3 regions of the Vibrio sp. V39_P1S14PM300 genome follow, and region 3 is predicted to be linked to each of the others. Evidence: predicted binding sites of a transcription regulator. Region 3 holds the regulator's gene; each other region holds the start of a gene.
The links. Region 3 encodes PurR, which represses purine synthesis genes. Its sites were predicted from a motif close to TNANGNAAACGTTTNCNTNA; they were not measured.

Region 1 (3,242 bases), on a different contig from region 3:
AGTACACCGGCCGCAATGGCACGGAAACCGTATTGGGAGATAAACGCGCGCTTCTCTGGGACCAAACTACCCAGGCCACCAATCAGCATTGCCATGGTGGAGATATTGGCAAAACCACACAGGGCAAACGTCACGATCGCCTGAGAGTGCTCACTAAGCAGATCACGGTTTTCAATCAGTTGAATAAACGCCACAAACTCATTCACGACGATCTTGTTGCCGATCAACGAACCCGCCGTAATCGCTTCGCTCCACGGGATCCCCAGCAACCAGGCGACAGGGGCAAACAGGTAACCCATGATCAGCTCAAAACTCAACTGAATGCCAAACAGGTCGCCAACCCAACCCAGCATACCGTTTAACAGCGCAATCACACTGACAAACGCCAGCAGCGTTGCGCCAACGGCCACGGCAATGCGCAGGCCAGACATCGCGCCATCTGCCATCGCTTCAACCACGTTGGTTGCACGCGGCATCTCGACATTGTCGGCTTCAGAGTCAACGGCTCCCTCACCGTTTTCCGGCATCAGCAGTTTGGCCATCATCAATCCCGCTGGTGCTGACATAAAGGCTGCCGCAATCAGATAGTTAAGCTCGACGCCCAGTGACGCGTAACCCACCAGCGTTCCTCCGGCGACGGAAGCCAGACCACAGGTCATCACGGCGAAAAACTGCGAATCGCTCATGTGCTTCAGATACGGTTTGACGACCAACGGCGCTTCAATCATACCGACGAAGATATTCGCAGTCGCCGAGAGCGACTCAGCGCGGCCCGTGCCGAGAAACTTCTGTAATCCACCACCAATCAGGTTGATCACCTTTGGCATAATGCCCAGATGATAGAGACCAGATATCAGCGCGGAGAAGAACACTATGATACCTAATACATTAATGGCAAAGGTAAAGCCGCCCGTTGCCAGGCCACCAAACAAGAAAGTGATCCCTTCCTGACCATAGTTGATCAGACCGGATACCACTTCCGTCACCCGATTCAACGCCTCTTTACCGGCCGGAATGTAAAGCACCAGCAGCGCAAACAATACTTGCAGCAGAAACGCCAGCGACACGGTTTTAAGACGGATATTTTTTCTGTCAGTTGAAAGTAACCAGGCAATAAAGAAGATCGCCACGACACCCAAGAGAGAACTCATAAAAAGGTAACCAAAAAAGAAACAGGAAGGCGCGGATTGTATGCAGGCAAACGATTAACGCAACCGAAGGATGTTAACGACTATCAAACTCGATGGAGATTAAAATTCAACCACGCAACATAACCACTTGAATTTAATGAGGATAAACGTTTGCGTCACCTTGACTATTTCCATATGGAAAAGATGTTTCTGAAACAGGAAATAATCGTGCTAGAAATCACACTTTAGGTGTGCGGATATAAGCAGCGAGATTCTGATCCCAATGGCAGGGGGAACCGATCTTCTGCCGGATAAACTCGATCACGGCTGAGGTTTTTTTCGGCATATGCTTACGGCTCGGGTATACAGCGTAAAACGGCATCGACTGACTGGCGCGCCAGTCCGGTAACAACTGAATCAGTTTACCGCTGCGAAACTCATCGCGCAGCAGATACGTAGCCAGATACCCCACGCCCCATCCGGCAACCGCAGCGTCACGTACCGCCTCGGCCAAATCGACCGAATAGTTTCCGGAGACTTTGACAAACAGTTCCTCACCAGCGCGGGAAAACGCCCAACTGGTGTAATCACGCTCCCAACTGCGATAAATCAAACAATTATGCTGCGCGAGCTCATCCGGTGTTTGTGGCGTGTCGTGCTGAACCAGATAATCTGGCGATGCGGCCACCACAAACTGACAGTCGGCCAGACGCTGGGCGATGTACCCTTCCGGCAAGTGTTCGTTATTGGTAATCCACAGATCTAAGCCCTCTTCGAGCATATCAACGCGATAATCGAATAAATGGACTTCCACTTGCAGGTTCGGGTAGCGCTGGCGAAGCTCATCCATGGCGGGAATGATATGTAACGTCCCGAACGATTGTGACATTCCCAGCCGCACCAGGCCGGAGACTTCATCACGTTGACTCTCCATTTCATACTGAGCCGCATTGATCGTTTCAACCAAACGAGCACAGTGCTGATGAAATTGCAGCCCAGCTTCAGTCGGGGTGAATGTCCGGGTAGTGCGCTGTATCAACTTGAGCCCCAGCGACTCTTCCAACACATTCAGCTGTTTGCTGACATGAGAAACAGACACCCCCAGGCTCTTCGCCGCCGCCGTAAAACTCTGGTGTTTCACCAGCGCAGCAAAAATCACCATTTGGGCGGCTCGTTCAGAAAGCACGGCAATATCCTCAGAAAGATGAAGGGGCTCTAGTGAGCCCCTAAGAATCAGTAGATGATGGCATCCGCCAGATGGCTGACCGCTAAGGCAAAGTAATACGACCGGTTCCACTTCATCAACACATTGTAGTTGTTGTAGACCAGATAAGCGCGGCCGTTCTCATCGTCCGGCATGATCAACCAGGCCTTGATGTCGTTGTCCAGTGTCGGCAGTGGTTGACCGTTGTAACGGGTCACGCCCAGCTTGCTCCACTCCCGCAAATACTTACCTTTGGCTTCATCGCGCCCTTCCAGGCTTTTGTCGATACCGTGCGGTACTTTGACCTGGCGCCCCCAAGTGTAGTTGTCGTCCCAGCCAGACTGACTGAGGTAATTAGCCGTGGAAGCAAACACATCTGCCTGCGTTCCCCAGATGTCTTTTTTACCATCACCGTTACCGTCTGCCGCAAACGACAAAAACGAGCTTGGCATAAACTGACATTGCCCCATCGCGCCCGCCCAGGAGCCTTTCATGTCATCCGCTTTAATATGACCTTGCTGAATGATTTCCAGCGCCGCCATCGCTTCTTTGCGGAAAAACGCTTCACGGCGGCCGTCATAAGCCATGGTCGACAGCGCATCGATCACGCTGTAACCCCCAGTGAACTTACCGAAATTGCTCTCAACGCCCCACAACGCCACAATGTAACGCGGTTGGACACCGTACTCTTCACCGATGCGTTTAAGCGCCGCGTAGTGCTCCTGATAGAGCTTACGGGCCTGCTTGACTTTCCACGCTGGAACGGCACGCGGGATGTATTCATCCAGCGTGAGTTTTTTTTCGGGCTGATTACGATCGGCTTTGACTGCCCGTGGCTTGTACGTAACATTTTTGAACGCATCATCAACCACTTGCTGAGAAATGCCATTTTTGAGTGCTTCTTGTTT
Region 2 (3,242 bases), on a different contig from region 3:
AACTGGGTGAAGTTCTCACGCCAGCAAGCACGTTATCTGGAAGCCAAATCGGAATTCATCAATAAAACGTTCAAAAATGGTGAGCATCTCAATACCGACCTGATCTGGACCGGTAATGACACCAACCCGAACGCTGCTTTGACGGTGTTCCGCCATTTTGATAGTGCTTCGGTGGTGCAAGGCCTGGTTGGCGAGCCACCTAAAACCGCTTGGGTGCTGGATTACGCGTTGCTTGAGCGTATCCATTACCTTCTTGTGGCGGGTTTTGACGTCTACGGCAACTTTGGCCACCAACTGATGACCCGCATGTTCATGGACTTTCTGCGCCTTGAAGGCGAAAGCAACTTCGTTGCACTGCTGCCACGAAATGTACGTCATGAAGAACAAGCCAACTGGTATCAGGACAAGAGCCCCGAACTGAAAGACTTCCTGTTGCGAAATGTTAAGCCGTTCGATCAGCCTTCACACGTCCCCTATCAGACGACACAATACAAGAAGGAGTTGTATGATATCCTCAAAACGAAGCTTTCCCCCGTTCTGAGCAATCGCTACAAGATCGAGCAAACAGGTCTCAACGAGGAAAACGAAACATTACTGCGCTCTGTCGGGAACATTCGTGGTGAAGGGCTGATGTATGTGCCACAAATCGTGATGCTGATGATCGAAACTCAACAAGGCCAGGATCAATTGTTCACGTTGATACACAACAATGCCCACACCAATATCTCAAGTTTGTTTGACGAAGATAATAACCGTGACCCGAAAAATGATGATCTCACTTTAGTCCGTGGAGTGATCGGCAGCTATCCCGCTGCGTATCTATCTGTCAAAGAAAATCAGGTTCCCCAGTTGGTGGATATGCTGAAAAATATTCAGTCTGAGCAAGACTACGTTAAGTTGTTGGATACATTTGCGATTCGTCGAAGCTCACCTGAATTCTGGCCATTCAGCGATCGTGTTCACACTTGGTATAAGGCAAATCAGCCTATCGAATCTGGTTTACTTGACTACAATAGATTTGAGAATAGGTAGAAACGTACAACCAAGTGAACAGTGGACACTAGGAGGTGCAAGATGAGGATTCGAGATCGTATTGAAGCACTCGAGCAACAAATCTACGTCGCCTGTTCAGAAGGTGACTTTGATACCGTGAACATGCTCGAGAACCAGCTCGAAGCGCTCAGAGGCAAAGTTGAACATCCGTTCGACGACGACCCTTACGCACTCGAGGGCAAAACCTTTCTTGACGACGAGTGGTAAGCCGTTCATGGGTCCTGACTAAAAGCCATTCACCTCCTTCGGGAGGTGAATGTTTTTGTGACCAAAACTACTCACTTCTCACCAAAGCAAATTCCACAGCTATTTCGCCGTCTTTCCGCTACAATTCACTCTGCTAATTTTTTCGCTTTACCAAGTTATCGGTACCGATATCATTGCAACACAACCGTTTGCCTCACTTCTTATTATGCCATTAAGAGGGCTTTATGCTGCCGGACATAGAGATCTGTCGCTCTGCCGAGCTACAACCCATTGATACCATTGCCGCGAAAGCCGGCTTAACTACCGATGAATACCAGTCTCTGGGGAAGTATAAAGCCAAAGTCTCCCTTGTCAGTCTCAAGCGACTGCAAAACAACTCTCCTGGCAAACTGATATTGGTCACGGCCATTACACCTACCCCGCTTGGAGAGGGTAAAACCGTTACCACTATTGGTCTGGCACAAGGAGTGGCGAAATTGAACCGTTCAGTGATGGCTTGTATTCGACAACCCTCTATGGGGCCTGTATTTGGCGTGAAAGGCGGCGCTGCCGGCGGGGGTTATTCTCAGGTCGCGCCAATGGAAGAACTCAACCTGCACCTGACCGGCGATATTCACGCCGTGACCGTTGCGCACAATCTGGCGTCGGCGGCGATTGATGCACGAATTTTTCATGAGCAACGTGAGGGGTATGACGCGTTTGAGGCCCGGACTGGATTACGTGCTTTGCGTATCGATCCGGATCAGGTCGTGTGGAAACGGGTCATGGATCACAATGATCGCGCGCTCAGAATGGTTACCGTCGGACGCAATGAACCAGGCAAGCACGTCAATGGGTTTGAACGCGATGACGGTTTCGATATTTCAGCCGCCTCTGAGCTGATGGCAATTCTGGCACTGGCGGCCAATTTAAGCGATTTGCGTCAACGCATTGGCCGCATCGTGCTCGCCTATGATCTGGATGGTCAACCAGTCACCACTGAAGACCTTCAGGTTGCCGGTGCCATGGCGGTGACGATGAAAGATGCGATTGAACCCACACTCATGCAAACCTTGGAAGGTGTGCCTACTCTGGTTCATGCTGGTCCTTTCGCCAATATTGCGCACGGAAACTCTTCCATCATTGCCGATGACATCGCTACCCGGCTGGCAGAATTTACTGTCACCGAAGGTGGCTTTGGTTCAGACATGGGGTTTGAGAAGGCATGCAACATCAAAGCACAAGTTTCCGGTAAAGCGCCAGACTGCGCGGTAATTGTCGCCACGTTACGTGGCCTAAAAGCCAATTCAGGACATTATGATTTGCGTCCAGGACAAGCGATTCCCGATCGCCTGTTTGATGAAGACAGCGCCGCCCTCCAAGCTGGCTTTGAGAACTTGAAATGGCACATTAATAACGTTAACAAATATGGCATTCCCGCTGTCGTTGCCATTAACCGGTTCCCACAAGACTCGGAGTCCGAACTGAGGCTACTGGCTGAGTGGGTCGAAGCTTTGCCGAATAACGTTCAGGTAGCCGTGAGTGAAGGCTTTACACAGGGAGGTAATGGAACCCGCGAACTGGCAGAGAAAGTTCTTCATCAATGCGCGCATCCTGGCGAGTTTTCACCACTCTATCGCATGTCAGATTGCCTGGAAGCGAAACTGATGGCGGTAGCAGAGGTCGGGTATGGCGCCCGTCACGTCGACTTAAGTGAGCGTGCTCAGCAACAACTAGACCGCTATAAACAACTAGGGTACGACCACCTTGCTGTGTGTATGGCCAAAACGCCTCTGTCTATTACTACCGACAGCAGCATCAAAGGCGCTCCGCATGGCTTTGATGTCCCGGTCAGGGAGCTCAAATTGTGTGCCGGCGCAGGGTTCATCTACGCACTGTGCGGCAACGTTATGACCATGCCAGGCCTACCAGATAAACCCGCGTTCATGCAGCTTGATCTGGATGGCAACGGCAATATTATCGGTTTGAACTAATTTCATATT
Region 3 (3,242 bases):
CGTCCGTTTTGGTAAACAGTATCAATAAGAAAAAAGCCAGCATAATGCTGGCTTCGGGGTTAGCTTAGGCGATTGATCAGTTCGTCTCGCCTGGATTGAGGGATCACCGACCAGTGAGTGCCGTTAATGGCGCCCTCCAGTGCCCACAGTAGCTCCAGACCGACATCGGCGGAGTGGGTATCGCAAATCGCTTTATAGGCGGCCACAGAGCCGTGGCGCTCCAGATCTTCAACAGAAGAGATACCTGCCTTTTTCAGCATGCGCTCAGTGGCAAGTCGAAGGTTGGGAAGATCTTTCAACCGGTTAGGTTTCGCGGTTGCCTGAGAGGCTTTTTCTTTTTTTGCTGACTCTAGCGCAGATTTCGCTTCATTCAGGGTTGCTTCATGATCGTCGTTCCAGCTATCAGGCAGTGCAAAATACTTTGTCACAACGGGAAAGCCGCGCTTCTTATAAACGTAAGGTTCATATCCTTGTTGCTTAAACTTTGCAGTAGTCTGCTCGTTAGCGCGGATGTGAAGCTTTTCGTTTACTACCAAAGCAAACATTGTGTCGTCGACAAAAATACCAAAACCACCAAACATTGAACGAGATTTGACGCGTCCTAGTTGCTCAAAAAGTCGCATTGAATCTTTAAGTACTGGTTTATCCATGTTTTTATTTCTCGGTGTATGTGAATACGCCACCAAATCAGGTCCGAGAGGTTAGCAAAAACATGCAATCGGTGTGTCAAATAGCAGTAAACTTGCTGAATGCATTTTTTGCCATCGGCAACCCCGCTACCTACCAGGTTCTGGTTTAGGCCGGAGGCTTTGCGTCCCACCCTTTCAGATGGTTTGCCCTGTGCGTGGCTAATGTAACCAATTTAAGCATAAATAAATTTTGCCCAGAGCTTCACAAAGTGTGGTTATAAATGTGATCTTGCTTCAGGAAATTGATGGTGTGAAATGCGTTTAGTAAATAGTAAGTCACTAATACTAAACGCATTTTTATCAATAAGTGAGAGGTTAGTTCAGTTTTTTGACTGTACAGCGTTCGACAATTTCAGGGTGCATTTCGAAGACACGTTTCTCGTGTTCTTTGTCTTTTATACGCTCCAGCAGGATCTCAAATGCGTTCTTTCCGACCCGGCGCTTCGGCTGGTGAACGGTCGTTAGTGGTGGTGAGAAGTACTCTGCCAACTCTATGTTGTCATAACCAATGACGGACATATCTTCCGGAACCCGGATGCCTTTTTGCTGCAGACGACTCATCAGACCCAGGGCCATGGTGTCGTTAAAGCAGAAAATCGCGGTCGGGCGTTTGTCCATCGCGGCAATTTTGTCTGCCGCTAATACAGCGGTGTCGCACTCGAAGTTGCCTTCCAGGATCCAGTCTTCATTTACCGGTAGCTTGGCTTCTCCCATGGCGCGGCGGAAACCCAGAATTCGTTCCTGACAGGCTGCTTTTTCAAAGTGACCGCTCAGGCAGGCGATGTCGGTGTGGCCGTGATCGATCAGGTATTTCGTCGCCAGGTAGCCGCCTTCTTCTGAGTTATCGATGATCTTGTCTGCCTGGGAGCTTGCCGGGCCCCAGTCCATAATGACTTTCGGAATGTCTGCGTGACGCTCAAGCATTTCCGACAGCTCTTCGGTCAGATCAGAGCACATTACCAGGATACCGTCGACGCGCTTCTCAGCCAGCATGCGGATGTAGTCCCGTTGCTTTTCGTAGATACCGCCGGTGTTACACAGGATCAGCGTATAGCCTTGACGGTAACAGTAGCTTTCTACCCCATCGATCACTTCCGAGAAAAACAGGTTGGTTGATTGAGTGACCAGCATACCGATGGTGCGCGTGGTATTGCATTTCAGGCTACGCGCAACGGCACTCGGGGCATAGTTCAGCTCTTTCACCGCTTCCATCACTTTTTCTTGGGTGGCTTCAGCAACAAAGCGGGTTTTGTTAATCACATGGGATACAGTCGTCGTTGAAACGCCGGCTAAGCGTGCGACATCTTTAATGGTAGCCATAAGGTTCTGTCCTGTTGTCACCTGCCAGGTCAACCGGATTCCCCCGGCCTGAGGCAGTAAGTATCAGAAACACAAAAACCGCTTAAAGACAGCGGTTTGCATTCATCATCATATTTTTATCGTTTGCGATCACGATTTTAGACTGCTCTGCCGCAAGTGGCAATTAAAAAACCATCGCCTGGATAAGGCGATGGTCACAAAATGTTAATCTTGTCAGAGAGGGGCTTCGCGCTTATTCACCAACCAGATATTGGCAATCAAGCTCGAGAAATGCTTCCAACAGTGCGGCAACCGCTGCATAAAACCCAAACTGATCATACTGCTGACAACGTTGACTGAACTGAGGAACCCAGGAGAGCAGATGTTGACGGATAAAAACTTCCTGATCCAGCAGCGCCTGATCGAGGTGCTTTTCCTGTTCCAGTTCGTTAGAGCGGATAATCATGTTGCCAAGGAAATCGAGTTCTATCGCCAGATGATCGGCTGGCTCGTTGAGGGATTTGTCGACCGCCACACCGTGATGTGCCATCACGGCTTCCATTTCAATGGCTGGCTCGTCATTGAGCAGACCCGATTTACCGATATAAATGGAGGCGTAAGGTAAAGCGGCGTCTTTGTCTGATTTCAGGAACAGATCGCAAAAATCCGCAGCCAGTTCAAGTGGCGCGTCTGCTCGGTCCATCAGGCGATTTAAGGCATCCACCAGTTGGTCAGAGGCCGGTTTCAGCGTGCTATTTTCACCAAGCCCGCTCAGAAAAGCGCGGATCTGAGGGGAGTGATACTGCTCAATGTCGGCCTCGGTCAGCTCTTTGGCAAACAAGCTGGATAACCACCAGTAAATTTCAGCTCGTTTTTCATTGAACGCTTTGGTTTCTTGCATGGATTAAGCTCCGGAAATTCTGATACTTCTAAGTTTAATGGATAAAGATGAATAGCGGTAACGCCATGTATGACAAATTATCGCGGCTTATGACGAAATATGAATGGAGTGGTGAAGGTTGTCTTGAATCAATAAAAAGCCAGCTTTCTTCGAATTCGCACCGCGGAGACTAGAATTGTGACTAGTTATGAATAGAATAATTATCGTAAACCATTCCAATGATTCAAAGTGGTGTAAATGAGCTATCACGTATTAGTAGTAGAAGATGATGCGGTGACTCGCAGTAAACTGGCGGGCTATTTTCAGAGTGAAGGTTACCAGGTCAGTGAAGCGGAGAATGGCGATCAGATGCG

Region 1: CAG65_RS01490 (NupC/NupG family nucleoside CNT transporter) is a predicted target of PurR. The motif match lies at 1,290-1,309, and genes of this name have one in related genera.
Region 2: CAG65_RS16735 (formate--tetrahydrofolate ligase) is a predicted target of PurR. The motif match lies at 1,437-1,456, and genes of this name have one in related genera.

What each region holds. Positions count from the first base shown of each region.
Region 1 covers NZ_WXWP01000026.1:13,130-16,371, forward strand. Annotated here, with positions in the region: gene CAG65_RS01490 (NupC/NupG family nucleoside CNT transporter) at 1-1,151, opposite strand, end outside; gene CAG65_RS01495 (LysR substrate-binding domain-containing protein) at 1,369-2,316, opposite strand; gene CAG65_RS01500 (lytic murein transglycosylase) at 2,364-3,242, opposite strand, start outside.
Region 2 covers NZ_WXWP01000323.1:6,180-9,421, reverse strand. Annotated here, with positions in the region: gene CAG65_RS16745 (fatty acid cis/trans isomerase) at 1-1,032, shown strand, start outside; gene CAG65_RS16740 (hypothetical protein) at 1,075-1,260, shown strand; gene CAG65_RS16735 (formate--tetrahydrofolate ligase) at 1,485-3,233, shown strand.
Region 3 covers NZ_WXWP01000161.1:27,809-31,050, reverse strand. Annotated here, with positions in the region: gene CAG65_RS08050 (TfoX/Sxy family DNA transformation protein) at 60-650, opposite strand; cyclic di-GMP riboswitch class I at 764-848, opposite strand; gene purR (HTH-type transcriptional repressor PurR) at 1,005-2,009, opposite strand; gene torD (molecular chaperone TorD) at 2,242-2,889, opposite strand; gene torR (two-component system response regulator TorR) at 3,127-3,242, shown strand, end outside.